Regions from separate parts of the Bacillus sp. DX3.1 genome, predicted to be linked through region 1. Evidence: riboswitches for the same ligand, from Rfam matches in the RefSeq annotation. Region 1 holds a riboswitch; the other holds the start of a gene.
The links. Region 1 has a riboswitch for thiamine pyrophosphate ahead of tenA (thiaminase II). Riboswitches for the same ligand answer to the same signal wherever they lie in the genome.
Positions count from the first base shown of each region.

Region 2: linked by a shared signal. The riboswitch ahead of thiC (phosphomethylpyrimidine synthase ThiC) and the one ahead of tenA (thiaminase II) in region 1 are both predicted to bind thiamine pyrophosphate.

Region 1 is NZ_CP128153.1:841,933-849,839, forward strand. It holds gene QRE67_RS04090 (SH3 domain-containing protein) at 1-439, opposite strand, end outside; TPP riboswitch at 996-1,104, shown strand; TPP riboswitch at 1,166-1,268, shown strand; gene tenA (thiaminase II) at 1,452-2,147, shown strand; gene QRE67_RS04100 (ABC transporter ATP-binding protein) at 2,116-2,865, shown strand; gene QRE67_RS04105 (ABC transporter permease) at 2,862-3,614, shown strand; gene QRE67_RS04110 (ABC transporter substrate-binding protein) at 3,611-4,612, shown strand; gene tenI (thiazole tautomerase TenI) at 4,623-5,243, shown strand; gene thiO (glycine oxidase ThiO) at 5,236-6,360, shown strand; gene thiS (sulfur carrier protein ThiS) at 6,556-6,759, shown strand; gene QRE67_RS04130 (thiazole synthase) at 6,762-7,532, shown strand; gene QRE67_RS04135 (thiazole biosynthesis adenylyltransferase ThiF) at 7,525-7,907, shown strand, end outside.
Region 2 is NZ_CP128153.1:4,828,774-4,836,680, reverse strand. It holds partial or broken gene QRE67_RS24365 (N-acetylmuramoyl-L-alanine amidase family protein) at 446-1,123, opposite strand; one part of gene QRE67_RS24360 (IS3 family transposase) at 1,365-1,737, shown strand; one part of gene QRE67_RS24360 (IS3 family transposase) at 1,737-2,695, shown strand; TPP riboswitch at 2,966-3,079, shown strand; gene thiC (phosphomethylpyrimidine synthase ThiC) at 3,419-5,179, shown strand; gene QRE67_RS24350 (cytochrome d ubiquinol oxidase subunit II) at 5,354-6,379, opposite strand; gene QRE67_RS24345 (cytochrome ubiquinol oxidase subunit I) at 6,372-7,727, opposite strand.

The sequences.
Region 1 (7,907 bases):
ACCAATCGCCATGTGTTCCTTGAATGGTAATGAATTTACCGTTTGGTAATACATCAAGAATAGAAGAGTGTGTATTAGGTTCAGAACGAACGTTTAGTACATTTGTATTTACAATATATTGGTTGTTAAGCTGAGCTGGTTTTGTAAATGAAATATCACTCTTTTTTATGTAACCAGTTTTATTTTGTACGTTTACCTTATACCAATCTTGTATTGTTTCAAGAATTGTAACGGGTGTGTTATATGTAATAATGGCAATTGAATCACCATTCACTTCAGCATTTTGATATAACTCTACTGTTTCTGTTGTTACATATCCAATTTTTTCTGTCGGCTTTTGTTGGGCTGCTGCAGTATGCATGTCTATCTCAGTCATGGACGGAAGCAGGGAAGCCGCTGCAACAGTAGCCACCGTAAAAGCTGTAGCTTTCATTTTCATCTAATAATGGACCCCCCTCATAGGATGTATTATTACATTGTTCATTATAGTATAAAGATATAATATTTGTGCGTTGTTTACATCAATGTAATAAGATTAAAAACCTTTTTTAATTGTATAGAAATATATTAAAAGGATAACAGATTTATAACAATTAGGAAACGCATGAAAAATATTCGCGTTTTCTAAACATACAATTTATTTTTACAATAATATATAGTGGGATTTTCATCAGTAGAGAGGCTTTTACCTATTAATGGTGAGCCATGCCATGAGGATTTCTTTATGTATATAAATACAAATTAAAAAACCGACATAAAACCTTTCTTTTTAGGTGGGAGAGCATCCGTTCATGCATAGAAGCGGTCAGATCCTTTTCTTGCCCAGACATAGTGAAAACAAAGAGAGAAAACGAGTGCAGGTCACCTTTTGTTATCCGTAGCCGCGGCTATATGTCGAAAAATCAAAATGGATTTATATATCATATAAACCATTCGTGTAGCTTAAAACAGTTGCTGATGATTGATGACAGTGTTATACTGACTATGTTAATTTAATATTGTGCTAGGAGAGCTGGTGTTGCCGGCTGAGAGTAAGACCGAGAGTCTTTAATCCTTTCACCTGATCTAGATTATGCTAGCGTAGGGAAGCAACTTGGACATGAATGTTAGGTCCCCGTTTCTTTATGTTAAGAAACGGGGCTTTTTTATTTGAAAATTTTATAGAGAAAACCACTAGGGGTGCTGTGAATGCTGAGAGAGGATTAATCCTTAACCCTTACAGACCTGATCTAGGTAATACTAGCGAAGGGAAGTGGAACGACAAATAGATGCTCATTTATTTGTTGTAACCACTTCTTATATATTAGGAGTGGTTTTTTTATTTTTCCGGATCTAATGGGCAGTAAATCTCCATCTCCAAGTCATGAGTAATTAGAGAAAAGAGGGGGAAACCTGCCCGCTGATGGAAGTTGCAATGTACATAAATAGAGATAAAGGAAGGGGAAATACAAATGAAATTTTGTGAGAGATTATATGAAATGGTTCAGCCTGTTTGGGAAAAAAGTCATAATCATCCGTTTGTGACTGGAATGGGGGATGGAACGTTAGAAAAAGATAAATTTCAATACTACATTATACAAGATTATTTATATTTGCTAGATTACGCAAAACTATATGCAATTGGAGTTGTAAAAGCGACGAGCCCACAAGTTATGGCGAAATTTGCTGAACAAATAGATGGTATTTTAAATGGAGAAATGACCATTCATAAGCAGTATGCAAAACGTCTCGATATTTCTGTGCAAGAGATGGAACAAGCGAAACCATCTGCTAAAAATTTAGCATATACGAACTATATGATGTCTGTATCACAAAATGGTACACTTACCGAATTAATTGCAGCATTACTTCCATGTATGTGGAGCTATTGGGAAATTGGAAAGCGTTTAAATGATATTCCAGGAGCGAGAGATCATGAATTTTTTGGCGAATGGATTCAAGGATATAGCTCAGAAGAGTACGGAAACCTTTGTACTTGGTTAATGGATTTATTAAATGAATTAGCTATTGGAAAATCTGAACAAGAACTAGCTCGTTTAGAAGAGATTTTCTTATATTCCAGCCGCTTTGAATATTTATTCTGGGATATGGCCTATCGTAAGGAGATGTGGGGTTTTGAGGAGCAAGAGCATACTACAGTTTCATAATGTTTCCTTTCATTATGATGAAAAGCCAATCATAAATAGTCTTAATGCTAACATACAAGAAAAAGAGTTTGTTAGCATTATTGGACCGAGTGGCTGTGGCAAAAGTACATTATTTCGTCTTATTACAGGATTAGAAGAACCGACGGCTGGAACGATTCAACTGACAGAAACAACAAGTCATCCTGTAGGATATATGCCACAAAAAGATATGCTTTTACCATGGAGAACCATTATTGAAAATGCAGCGCTGCCGCTAGAATGTCAGGGGATAAAGAAAAAAGAAGCTCATACAAAGGCAAAGGCGCTTTTAGAACAATTTGGTTTGCAAGGATATGAGAAAAAATATCCGAAGGACTTATCAGGTGGTATGCGGCAGCGTGTTTCATTTATCAGAACGCTATTAACTGGCGGAGAAATTTTATTATTAGATGAGCCGTTTAGTGCACTGGATGCATTAACGAAGGCCACATTGCAAGAATGGCTGTTTGAACAATGGAAACATTGGCAAAAAACAATTCTATTTATTACGCATGATGTGGAAGAAGCACTTTACCTTTCCAATCGAATTTTTGTTGTGACGGAGCAACCTATCACAACTTTGACAGAGCGTGTTGTTCCACTTGGAGCTGATCGTTCAAGAAAAGATTTGTATAAGCCGGAAATATTAGCTTTAAAAGATGAGCTGCTTGGCATGTTGCAAAGGCAGGTGTTCGTATGAAACGTGTTACAGAATTTTTACCTGCACTGATTGTGAGCAGCATTTTACTTGTTAGCTGGGAAGTGGGAGCTAGGATTGTAGATGAGATGTACATATTGCCATCTCCAACTGCAATTCTAGCTAAAATGTGGGCTTTACGTGACATATTACTGACTGTTCATTTACCAGCGACGCTATACGTAGTATTGATAGGCGTTGTTATTTCTATCGTGTTAGGCGTTGGATTAGCGATGGTAATGAGTGCGAGTACATGGATGGAGAGAGCGTTTTATCCGCTTTTAGTTGCTTCACAAACAATTCCAATTACAGCGCTAGCGCCATTATTTGTTTTGTGGTTTGGTTATTCGATTTGGAGCAAAGTAATTGTTACCGTTTTGATTACGTTTTTCCCGATTGCAGTAAATACGTACGATGGTCTGCGTAGTACGAAAAAGGAATGGGAAGAGCTGTTAGTTACATACGGTGCCACGAAAAAAGATATATTTTTAAAGTTAAAGTTGCCATCTGCACTCCCATACTTTTTCTCGGCTTTAAAAATCGCGGTGCCACTTAGTGTAATTGGTGCCGCGATCGGTGAGTGGCTTGGTGCACAAGCTGGTCTTGGATACTTTAGTAAACGAATGATGACGCAGTTAGACGGAGCAGGCGTATTTGCACCGATTGTATTGTTATCATTGCTTGCTATTTTCTTTGTGTTACTTGTTTCTATATTAGAAAAGAAATTTATTAGTTGGAGGAAACATTCATGAAATTATTCAAACGCATCTTTGTGTTTACATTATTAGTTGCAATGATTGCAGGATGTTCTAGTAATTCATCATCAGAGAAGAAAGAAGCTGAAAAAGAAGTAACAGTTATGCTCGATTGGTATCCAAATGCGGTTCATAGCTTTATCTATACAGCAATTGAAAAAGGATACTTTAAAGAAGAAGGAGTGAAGGTCAATATCAAATTTCCTTCTAACCCAACAGATCCATTAACGTTAGCGGCGGCGGGAAAAGTAACAGTTGGTTTATACTATCAACCAGATGTTGTCATTGCAAAAGCAAATGAACAAATTCCAGTGAAATCAATTGGTACGGTTGTACGCTCACCATTAAACCACGTTGTATCTTTAAAATCAGCAGGGATTACTTCACCAAAAGATTTAGAAGGGAAAACAGTTGGTTATTCTGGAACACCTTTAAGTGAGGCGTATTTGAAAACGATGATAAAAGAAGATGGTGGTAATCCAAACAATGTGAAAGTAGTAGATGTTGGGTTTGATTTAGTACCAGCATTAATTACGAAAAAAGTAGATGCTGTAACAGGAGCATACATTAACCATGAAGTTCCAGTTATGCGTCATCAAGGTCATGAGCCAGCGTACTTTAACCCAGCTGACTATGGCGTGCCAAATTATCATGAACTTGTTTTTGTAACAGGTGATAAAACATTGAAAAAGGATAAGGAAGCGTTGCAAGCATTTTTACGCGGTGCAAAAAAAGGATTTGACTTTATGAAGAAAAATCCAGATGAAGCACTCAATATTTTATTAGATCATCAAGAAAAAGAAAACTTCCCACTTGTTCCAGAAGTTGAAAAAGAAAGTATGAAAATTTTGTTAGAAAAAATGGAAACGAAAGATGAGCCATTTTTATCAGATACAAAAGAGTCGTGGGAAAAACAAAATAAATGGCTGAAAGAAAAAGGCATGACAAAAGAGAATGTTCCTGCAAACGAATTATTTGAAAACATTTTAAAGTAGGCGAATGAATATGAAAGACGAGCTCCATGTTATCTCAAATGGTCAGATGGCATTCAAAGAGTTAGCGAATGTAGCGATGCAAATTGAGAGTGAGATTGATTATTTGCATATTCGTGAGCGTGAAAAAAGTACGAAAGAATTATATGAAGGTGTGGAGGGTCTCTTAAAAGGGGGCTTTCCAGCTTCTAAACTTGTGATTAACGATCGAATTGATATTGCAATTTTGTTAAATATCCCACGTGTACAATTAGGCTATCGAAGTACTAATGTCGGGTCTGTGAAAGAAAAATTTTCTTATTTGCATGTTGGATATTCTGTACATTCTCTAGAGGAAGCGATAATTGCCTTCAAAAATGGGGCAGATTCACTTGTTTATGGGCACGTATTTCCGACAAGTTGTAAGAAAGGTGTTCCAGCAAGAGGGCTAGAAGAAATTTCAGATATGGCAAGACGGTTAACGATACCCATTACAGCAATTGGAGGTATAACGCCTCAAAATACAGCGTACGTGCTTCAAGCTGGTGTGACTGGCATTGCAGTGATGTCTGGAATTGTAAGTGATAGAGAACCGTATGAGCAAGCAAGGCTATACAAGGAAACAATACGAAAGTGGGCGGAAAATCATGAGTAAGATATATGATGTAGCCATTATTGGCGGTGGTGTAATTGGTAGTTCAGTTGCACATTTTCTAGCGGAAAGAGGTTACCGAGTAGCAATTGTTGAAAAGCAAAGGATTGCATCTGAAGCTTCTAAGGCGGCTGCGGGTTTACTCGGTGTACAAGCGGAGTGGGATGAGTACGATCCATTATTTGAGCTTGCTAGAAAAAGCCGTGCAATATTTCCACACCTTGCAGAAGCTTTACGTGAAAAAACGGGTATTGATATTGGGTATGAGGGAAAAGGAATTTATCGTATTGCTCAAAATGAAAATGAGGCGACAAGGTTGCTTCACATCATGAAGTGGCAGCAGCAAATAGGAGAAGCGTCCCATTTTATTTCTGGGGAGCAGCTTCGTGACAAAGAGCCCTATCTATCTCCTTCTATTATTGGGGCGGTGTATCATCCAAAAGATGGTCATGTCATTGCACCAGATCTTACCAATGCGTTTGCGCACTCTGCCGCGATATCTGGTGCAGATTTATACGAACAAACAGAAGTGTTTGATATTCAAATTGAAAAGAATCAAGTAAAGGGAATCGTGACAAATGAAGGTACGATTTTATGTGAAAAAGTCGTGATTGCTGGTGGCTCTTGGAGTACAAAGCTACTTCACTATTTTGAGAAAGACTGGGGTACATATCCTGTAAAAGGTGAAGTTGTTGCCGTGCATAGCCGTAAGCCGCTTTTACAAGCACCTATTTTTCAAGAGCGGTTTTATATCGCACCGAAACGCGGCGGGCGTTATGTCATCGGGGCAACGATGAAGCCTCATACCTTTAATAAATCTGTACAACCAGAAAGTATTACATCGATATTAGAACGTGCTTATACGATTCTACCAGCCTTAAAAGAAGCAGAATGGGAAAGTACATGGGCTGGATTACGTCCGCAATCTAATCACGAGGTGCCGTATATGGGGGCGCATGAAGAAATAAAAGGACTATATGCTTGTACCGGTCATTACCGAAACGGAATTTTATTAAGTCCAGTTTCTGGTCAATATATGGCTGATCTAATAGAAGAAAAGCAAGGAAATCATTTGCTAGATTCATTGCTTTCTAAATCGATTTATATAAATACAAATTAAAAAACCGACATAAAACCCTTCTTTTTAGGTGGGAGAGAGCATCCGTTCATGCATAGCCGCGGTCAGATCCTTTTCCTGCCCCATGCCAAGTGAAAACAAAGAGAGCAAACGAGTGCAGGTCACCTTTTGTTATCCATAGCCGCGGCTTATATGTTGAAAAATCAAAATGGATTTATATAGAAAGGGGATGGAAGCTTGAACTTAAAAATTAACGGCAAGCAAGTAGAGGTGCCAGGTGATGTAAAAACAGTAGCAGGATTGCTGACACATCTAAGCTTAGATACAAAAATTGTTGTAGTAGAACGTAACCAAGATATTTTGCAAAAAGAAGACCATCAAGATACATCTGTTTTTGATGGAGATCAAATTGAGATTGTAACTTTTGTAGGAGGCGGTTGATTATGTTAAACATTGGACCATTTACTTTTCATTCTAGACTTTTATTAGGAACAGGGAAATTTTCTGATTTTGATGTGCAACGAAAAGCAATTGAAGTATCAGAGGCAGAAATTTTAACATTTGCGGTGCGTCGCATGGATATCTTCGATGCGGACCAACCGAATTTACTAGAAAAAATTGATGTGAAAAAATATACGTTACTTCCAAATACAGCGGGAGCAAAAAATGCTGAAGAAGCAGTGCGCATTGCAAAGTTAGCAAAAGCATCTGGACTTTGTGACATGGTAAAAGTAGAGGTTATCGGTGATGATCAAACATTATTACCGGACCCTGTTGAAACGTTAAAAGCATCTGAAATGTTATTAGAAGAAGGATTTATTGTTCTTCCTTATACGTCTGATGATGTTGTATTAGCGCGTAAATTACAAGAATTAGGCGTTCATGCGATTATGCCAGGTGCGTCACCAATCGGTTCAGGACTTGGTATTGTAAATCCACTTAACCTAAGCTTTATCATTGAACAGGCAACGGTACCTGTTATTGTTGATGCTGGGATCGGTAGCCCAACTGACGCAGCATTTGCGATGGAATTAGGAGCAGATGGTGTTTTATTAAATACAGCTGTATCTGGTGCGAAAGATCCTGTCAAAATGGCAGAAGCAATGAAACTAGGTATTCATGCTGGTCGTTTAGGTTTCGAAGCAGGACGTATTGCTCGTAAACGCTGTGCAACAGCAAGTAGTCCATTAGAAGGAATGAGCGTAGTTGAATAATCGATATTCTCGCCAAGAGCTATTTTCTCCTATTGGGGAAAGAGGCCAGCAAAAAATAGGAGAAAAACATGTGCTAATTATCGGTGCAGGAGCACTTGGTAGTGCAAACGCCGAGATGCTTGTTCGAGCTGGTGTTGGTAAAGTAACGATTGTTGATCGCGACTATATTGATTGGAGCAATTTACAACGTCAGCAGCTGTACTGTGAAGCTGATGTGGAAAGTAATCTTCCAAAGGTAGTGGCTGCAAAACGACGCTTGCAAGCGATTAATAGCCATGTGGTTGTAGACGCATATGTGCAAGATGTAACAGCAGAAGAGTTAGAACAGCTCATTACGGATGTAAATGTCATGATTGATGCAACTGATAACTTTGA
Region 2 (7,907 bases), 1.2 Mb from region 1:
CAGCGGCTATTGTGATGTTAGAGTAACCCTGGCTTTGAACCCATAATTTTACCTGCTCAACCATGGATGCCCACGCTTGAGCGTGTTGAGAGGAAGCGCCTTTCTTATTATTTGTTCCAATGGCAATGACCACCTGTGAATCATTTACATTATAATCATGATATCCCTGGGCAAAAGCTTTCACCGCGTTGGCGATGTCCGTGGTCGAAGCAAAGGTATTCCCCGCTCCAAAACCGCTGAAAAGAAGTGTACCGTATACTTTAGTTTTCCTGACATATTCAGGCCAACCAAAGTCTAACACCACGATATCATCTCGCATCCCCGAAGCTTCTCCCAGTTGCTTCCCCTCTAAATAAAGCGTACTTGTGTCCACTGTACTCATAAATCGGCTAAGTGAAGAAGGTGGTGCAGGTGGTGCAAGTGGTGCAACAGTCAGTTGAGATTGAATTTTTTGTATGAGAATTTCTTGGGACTGGTCTAAGTTATCTTGAACAGTTGCTAATATATTTTCTTTCTTAGCGTAAGCCCCTACTTGAATCCCATCTACAATGACACGATAGATATTCGACTTTTTTGTTAGATTAAAAGCTCTAGCTAAACCATTTGCATGACCTTCTGCAACCTTTTGGCGCCAGTTTGCATCTTTTAAATTTGTAGCATCTTCTACGTTCGTGATGAATCCATTTTCTGTTAATAATGCTGGCATATAACTTTCGCGCAGCACATGAAAATCCGCCTTTTTTTTGCCTCTATCAAATAGTTCATTTATTTTTGTGATTTCTTCATGCAAGATATTTTGATAAGTTGCTGTTTGTGAAGAATCGGTAAGCCCATTATATATAAAATCTTCATATCCCTTTGCGCTATTACTATCCGCAGAATTTATGTGAATAGAGAGAAAATAATTTGCTTGCCAAGTATTTGCCGCATTTGTACGTTCAGTTAATGAAACAAATACATCAGTCTCACGGCTCATCTTCACATCAACGTTCTCATAATTATTTAGCAGTAGAGAACGAATGCGAAGAGCAATATCTAAAGTGAGATCTTTCTCTAATAATCCATTCCCTATTGCGCCGCTATCAGTACCGCCATGCCCAGGATCTAAATATAATTTAAACAAAGCTTGTCCTCCTTTAATGTTTTTATGCTATCTTATGTAATAATCAAAAAAAAGGAAATGGACAAACGTAGTTTAATAGAAAATTGATTTAATAGCCTAATATTACTTCTGATAATGAGCGATTATGTGAATGAAAAGTCCCTTCAGAGATTAAAATGTACCCTATAGAGTAGACACTAAAAAAGTCTCCCTATAGGGTTTTTGTATATAATTAAGAAAAACATAAAGACTGGGGAAATTTATGAGTAAAAAGGTTTTTACAGAGAAAGAAATTAAGCTGTTATCATCTAATCAATATGTTAAATCTGTCAGTTCAAAAAGTATCACATATACGGATAAATTTAAGCGTATATGTATTGAGGAAAAAGAGAAAGGCAAGTTTCCAAGACAAATCTTTGAAGAATGTGGGTTTGATGTAGAAATCTTAGGAATGGATAGAATTAAGGCAGCGAGTAAAAGATGGAAAAAGGCTTACAATGAAAATGGGATTAGCGGCCTACGTGACACTAGATTTGGAAATTCAAAGCGTTCTAGAGAAAGAGAACTGACTCTAGAGGAGAAAAACGCTCGCTTAGAAGCTCAAATTAACTTACTAAAGGCAGAAAATGAACTGTTAAAAAAGATTCGTTTGATAGAAAGGGGGCTAAAAAAGTAGTCCTTCTTTCTAGCCAAAAATATATCCTGATTTGTTCAGTGATAGAAACATATCAACTCAAACATATGGTGAAATACCTATGTGGAATAGCCGGTGTCTCAAGAAGCGGTTATTATAACTATTTCTCTGTGAAATCACAGGAACGAAGACATCAAAAAGATGAAAAGGATGAGGTAGTAAAAGGGCTCATCCTAAAAGCCTTCCATTTCAAAGGTCGTAAGAAAGGGGCTCGCCAAATCAAAATGACTTTGGCGGGTCAATTTCAGGTTGTCTACAATTTGAAACGTATACGACGAATCATGAAGAAATACGACATTATATGCCCAATTAGAAAGGCAAATCCTTATAGACGAATTAGGAAAGCTACAAAAGAACATCGAGTTGTGCCAAACCTATTGAATCGCCAATTTAAGCAAGGAATCCCTGGTAAAGTCCTCCTAACAGATATCACATATTTATTTTATGGAAAAGGTCAGAAAGCCTACTTATCAGTCATTAAAGATGGTTCAACTGATGAAATTTTAGCCCATCATATATCAGAACGTATGACTGTAAAATTAGCTACAGATACTCTTCTAAAGTTAAAAAGGAACAAAAACTTTCAGAAAGCCAAAGATGCCTTGATTCACTCAGATCAGGGAATTCAGTATACGCACCCTAATTTTCAAAAAGCAGTTAAGAAACTAGGATTACAACAATCCATGTCAAGAAGAGGAAACTGTTGGGATAACGCTCCCCAAGAATCTTTCTTTGGCCATCTTAAAGATGAAGCTTCTATTCAAGCATGTACAACTCTAGATGAATTAAAAAAAGAAATTAAACAATATATGATCTACTACAATTATTACAGATATCAATGGAATTTAAAAAAGATGACTCCTGTGCAATACAGAGATCATCTTCTTCAAGCTGCCTAGGCTTTTTTTAAATGTCCTTTACAAAGGGTACATTTTAGATCTGAAGGGACTTTTCTAGGTTTCTAGATATAGGGAATACTGTTAAGTGGTGTGTTGTGATTGAGTATTTCTTGTAACATCGCGACATCTTTTTGTATATGTCGGCCATTCGACAAAGAATATCGATTAACCAACGCATTTCAGTGATATTTGTTGAGGGATAAAATGGTTTAATCTCTTTGCATTTTTCAGATTATCATGTATGATGAGAAAGTATTGAAAATTAAATCAGTGATAAACTAGGGGTGCCCAAGCAAGCTGGGCTGAGAGAGAAGTGCGAGAACTTCTTAACCCTCTGGACCTGATCTGGCTCGTACCAGCGTAGGGAAGTTAACGGCTTTACATAACTATGTCTTTATGAGCCAGGTCCTTGTTTTACTATGGACCTGGCTCTTTTTATTTTGGCATGCGCTGGTCACTAGTTCTTATTCTCGTCCTTGTCACGTGTAAAGCAGAAGCGGCTCGATCAGAACAGGAGGGGGATGGAGCTTCAGCCGAAGAGGCGTAGTTTGCCTCAGCGGAAGAAGCGAAGCCACCGACTGTTCTAGCCGCTGGAGCTGGATCTCAAGAAAAGCCGAAGCGGCGAAATGTCGCTGAAGTGAGAATCGAATTGCCCAGAAGTTGGTTGGAGATTCTGAGCAAGTTAGATTTGCCTGAAATGATAAAGGGGAGGAAACACAAATTATGAAGCAATCTGTTTCAGCTGAGCAAATTGAATTGAAGTCGAGTTTACCAGGGAGTAAGAAAGTCTACGTAGAAGGCACGCGTGAAGGTATGAAAGTACCGATGCGTGAGATTGCACAAAGCGAAACAAACGGTGTGCCAAATCCGCCGATTCGCGTGTATGATACGAGTGGTCCTTATACAGATCCTGCATACAAAGTGGAGCTTGAGAAAGGAATTCCAACGCCTCGTCACGGGTGGATTGTTACGCGCGGAGATGTGGAGGAGTATGAAGGTCGTGAAGTGAAACCAGAAGATGATGGTGTGAAAGCTACATCAGAACATACACCTGTGTTCCCGCAAATGGATCGTAAACCACTTCGTGCGAAAGAAGGGGCAAATGTAACGCAAATGCATTATGCTCGCAAAGGCATCATTACGTCTGAGATGGAATATGTTGCGATTCGTGAAGGTGTAGAACCGGAGTTTGTTCGTAAAGAAATTGCAGAAGGTCGTGCTATTTTACCAACAAACATTAACCATCCAGAAGCAGAACCGATGATTATCGGCCGCAATTTCCACGTGAAAGTAAATGCGAATATCGGGAACTCTGCCGTATCTTCCTCTATTGCAGAAGAAGTAGAGAAGATGACATGGGCAACGCGCTGGGGCGCAGATACAATTATGGATTTATCTACAGGAAAAAACATTCATACAACGCGGGAATGGATTATTCGGAATGCACCTGTACCAGTTGGAACTGTACCGATCTATCAAGCGCTTGAAAAAGTGAATGGTATCGCTGAGAACTTAACGTGGGAAGTATACCGTGACACATTAATTGAACAAGCAGAGCAAGGTGTAGATTACTTTACGATTCATGCAGGTGTATTGCTTCGTTACATTCCAATTACAGCGAAACGTGTAACGGGAATTGTTTCACGCGGTGGCTCTATTATGGCGCAGTGGTGTTTATTCCATCATAAAGAAAACTTCCTATATACTCACTTTGAAGAAATTTGTGAAATTATGAAACAATATGATGTTTCCTTCTCTCTTGGAGATGGCTTACGTCCAGGTTCGATTGCGGATGCGAATGATGAAGCACAATTCTCTGAGCTTGAAACACTTGGGGAATTAACAAAAATCGCTTGGAAGCATGATGTTCAAGTCATGATTGAAGGACCAGGGCATGTACCAATGCACTTAATTAAAGAAAATATGGAGAAAGAAATTGATATTTGCCAAGGTGCACCGTTCTATACACTCGGACCATTAACAACGGATATTGCACCAGGTTATGATCATATTACATCTGCAATTGGAGCAGCGATGATCGGCTGGTTTGGTACAGCAATGCTGTGCTATGTAACACCGAAAGAGCATTTAGGCTTACCGAACAAAGATGATGTTCGCGAAGGCGTTATTACCTACAAAATTGCGGCGCATGCTGCTGACCTTGCAAAAGGGCATAAAACAGCACAACAACGCGACGATGCACTTTCAAAGGCACGCTTTGAATTCCGCTGGCGCGATCAATTTAATTTATCATTAGATCCTGAGAGAGCAATAGAGTATCACGATGAAACATTGCCAGCAGAAGGCGCAAAAACTGCGCATTTCTGTTCGATGTGTGGTCCGAAGTTCTGTAGTATGAAAATTTCACATGACATTCGTGAATATGCAAAAGAGAATGATTTAGAAACAACAGAAGCAATTGAGCAAGGCATGAAAGAAAAAGCAGAACAATTTAAAGAAACAGGTAGTCATTTATATCAATAATAGTACGTGTTCAAAAGAAGGATAAAGAAATACGACAGCTATCTTTATCGGACCTTCTGAACATCCTCTAATAGAAATAGATCTTTCTGAACACCTTTTTCATCGTTTGATCACGTGTACCTAACTTAAACATAGAAGCCCCCTTTGCTAAGACGGTAGCAGAGGGGGCTATTATTATTTTTCTTTTAAGAACGTTCGGTCCTTTAAGAATAAATTCCAGAAGAAGATAAAGCCTGGTAGTAAAATCGCGATACCGACTGCATAGAGAACAAGCAGGGCATAGAATGTTTCTTTCGTTGTAAAGCTTGTAAATACAGTAACATCTGGATAGATGATATACGGTAAATGCGCGACACCGTAAGCGTAACTTGCAAAGGCATATTGTGCGACAATCGCTAAAACAGCGATGCGTGGCCAACCAAGTGCATCGTATTTTTGATTCGTCCACCAAAGGGAAGAATAACCGATTGCAAACAAAATAAGTGAAACTGTAAACCATGGAAATTGTTTAATTAATCCTTGCATGAGCCAATTTGTTTCTGGATCCATGACAACAAGAGCAATGATCGCAGTAACGAGTGTTGCTGGTCCAAGTACAATAGCATTGCGCCTGTAAATCCGATACGTATCTTCTGAGCCTTGTTCCCTCGCAAAATCAGCTAGAAAAAGAGAGGAGAGAAATAATTCAGAAGTTAATCCAAATAACATATACCAATAAATAACGGGGCTTGATAGAAGCTTCCCGTATAATAGTGTTTCTTTTCCACCAGACATCGTAATGTAAGCACCTTCTGTTACCGGAAGAACGGTAATTAATAGAGCTGGGATTAAGAGCCCGGTAATGCCAGAAATAAGGCGAAGCAAATGCTCATACTTTGGCAAGGAATAAGCAAAAACCATGAATGTGCTACGAATGGCAACAAGGACTAGAATTAATGTCACCGGTACGAACATGACTGTTGCCAATGTGAAAGCTGCCTTTGGAAAGAAGCCAAGAAATGCGACAACGACAAAGACGAGAAATGTATTGGTTACTTCCCAAGTTGGCGATAAGTAACGGTTGGCGAGCTTTCCTGCTAGTGTTGGGTGCTTCGCATATACCATTCCCCAGAACCCAGCTCCAAAATCAATGGAACCTAAAATGCTGTATACAAAGATAATCGCCCATAAAATGATAATGGCAATACTTGCTTCATGCACGTGGCCCACCCCCCTGATGTTGTAAGTCATTCTGCAGTGGATGGCGCTTGAAGAATGTTCGAAGTACGAAAATCGTTAAAGCACCAAGCCCGATGTATAAAATGACAAATAAAGCGAACAAAGGTCCGACAAAGTCAGCACGTGTTGCGGCATCCATTGTGCGCTGCATTCCATAAATGGTCCACGGTTGCCGGCCGCTACAGCTGAAAATCCACCCAAATTCAATGCCGAGCATCATAACTGGGCCGCATGCGGCAACCCCCCATAATAGCCATTTCGGAAATTCAGTACCTTTTTTACGATAAATAAGGTACCAATATAAAAGACCGATTGCGGCGACAGCAAAAGTGAAGGCTGCGGTACCGACCATTAAGTTAAACAGAGTATGGGTGTAAAAGGGTGGCCACGTTTCTTGTGGGAATTCATTTAATCCTTTTACGACAGTATTTGGATTCAACCCCACGAGCATGCTTAACATGTTCGGGAATTCCAGTGCGTATTTTAACTCGTGTGTTTCACGATCAACAACTCCACCAATAGATAGCGGTGCGTGTGACTGTGTATCAAATAATGCTTCCGCGGATGCTAATTTTTCCGGGGAATGATTATGTAAAGCAATAGCCGATTCGTGCCCAGAGAGCCAAAGGATAGCGCCAGTAATAAATGTGACAGTGAGTCCTAAAAACAATCCTTTCTTATGGTAGGCGATTTCACGTACACTTTTATTTCGCCCGAGTAATTTAAATCCAGCGATAGAAGCGATGACAGCAGCCCCTGTTGCATAAGCGGTAATTGTAACGTGAAAGGCACTTGTGAAAAAGCTTGGATTAAAAAAGGCCTTCCATGGATCAACATTAAAGACGGAGCCATCTGGGTTCATGGAAAAACCAGCAGGTGTGTTCATCCACGTATTCGCCGATGTAATTAAGATAGCAGATGCAGTGGCACCGAGCATGACGAAAAAGAGCGAGATCAATCTCATAAATGGCGGCAATTTATCTGCGGCATACACGTAAATAGACATGAATAAAGCTTCTAAAAAGAAGGCGAAAATTTCAATTTGGAATGGCACAGAAATGACTTGTCCTACAATTTTTGCAAATCCGGGCCAAAGAAGTGAAATTTGTACACCGACAATTGTTCCAGTTGGAATGGCCACGCCAAGCAAAATGGCGAATGCTTTCGTCCACCGTTTGGCCATGACAGCATAATCGGAATCTTTCTTCCAGTGATATAACACTTCACTTATAAAAATCATTAAAGATAGTCCGACACCAAGCGTTGCAAATATAATATGAAAAGCTAGTGACGATCCGAAGAAAGCGCGTGATAACGTAACGGTATCCATAATGTTACTCCTCTTCTTTTTTACCATTATTTTCTGATTGGTCTGGAAAAATTATTCAAAAAACTTCCAAAAAATATATATGTATTTTAAAAAGTAATTATGATATCATGATTTTGAAATATTCAGAAAACTTTTAGAGACAATAAAAAATCTTTTTATTTGTGTTTTAGGACAAAATCT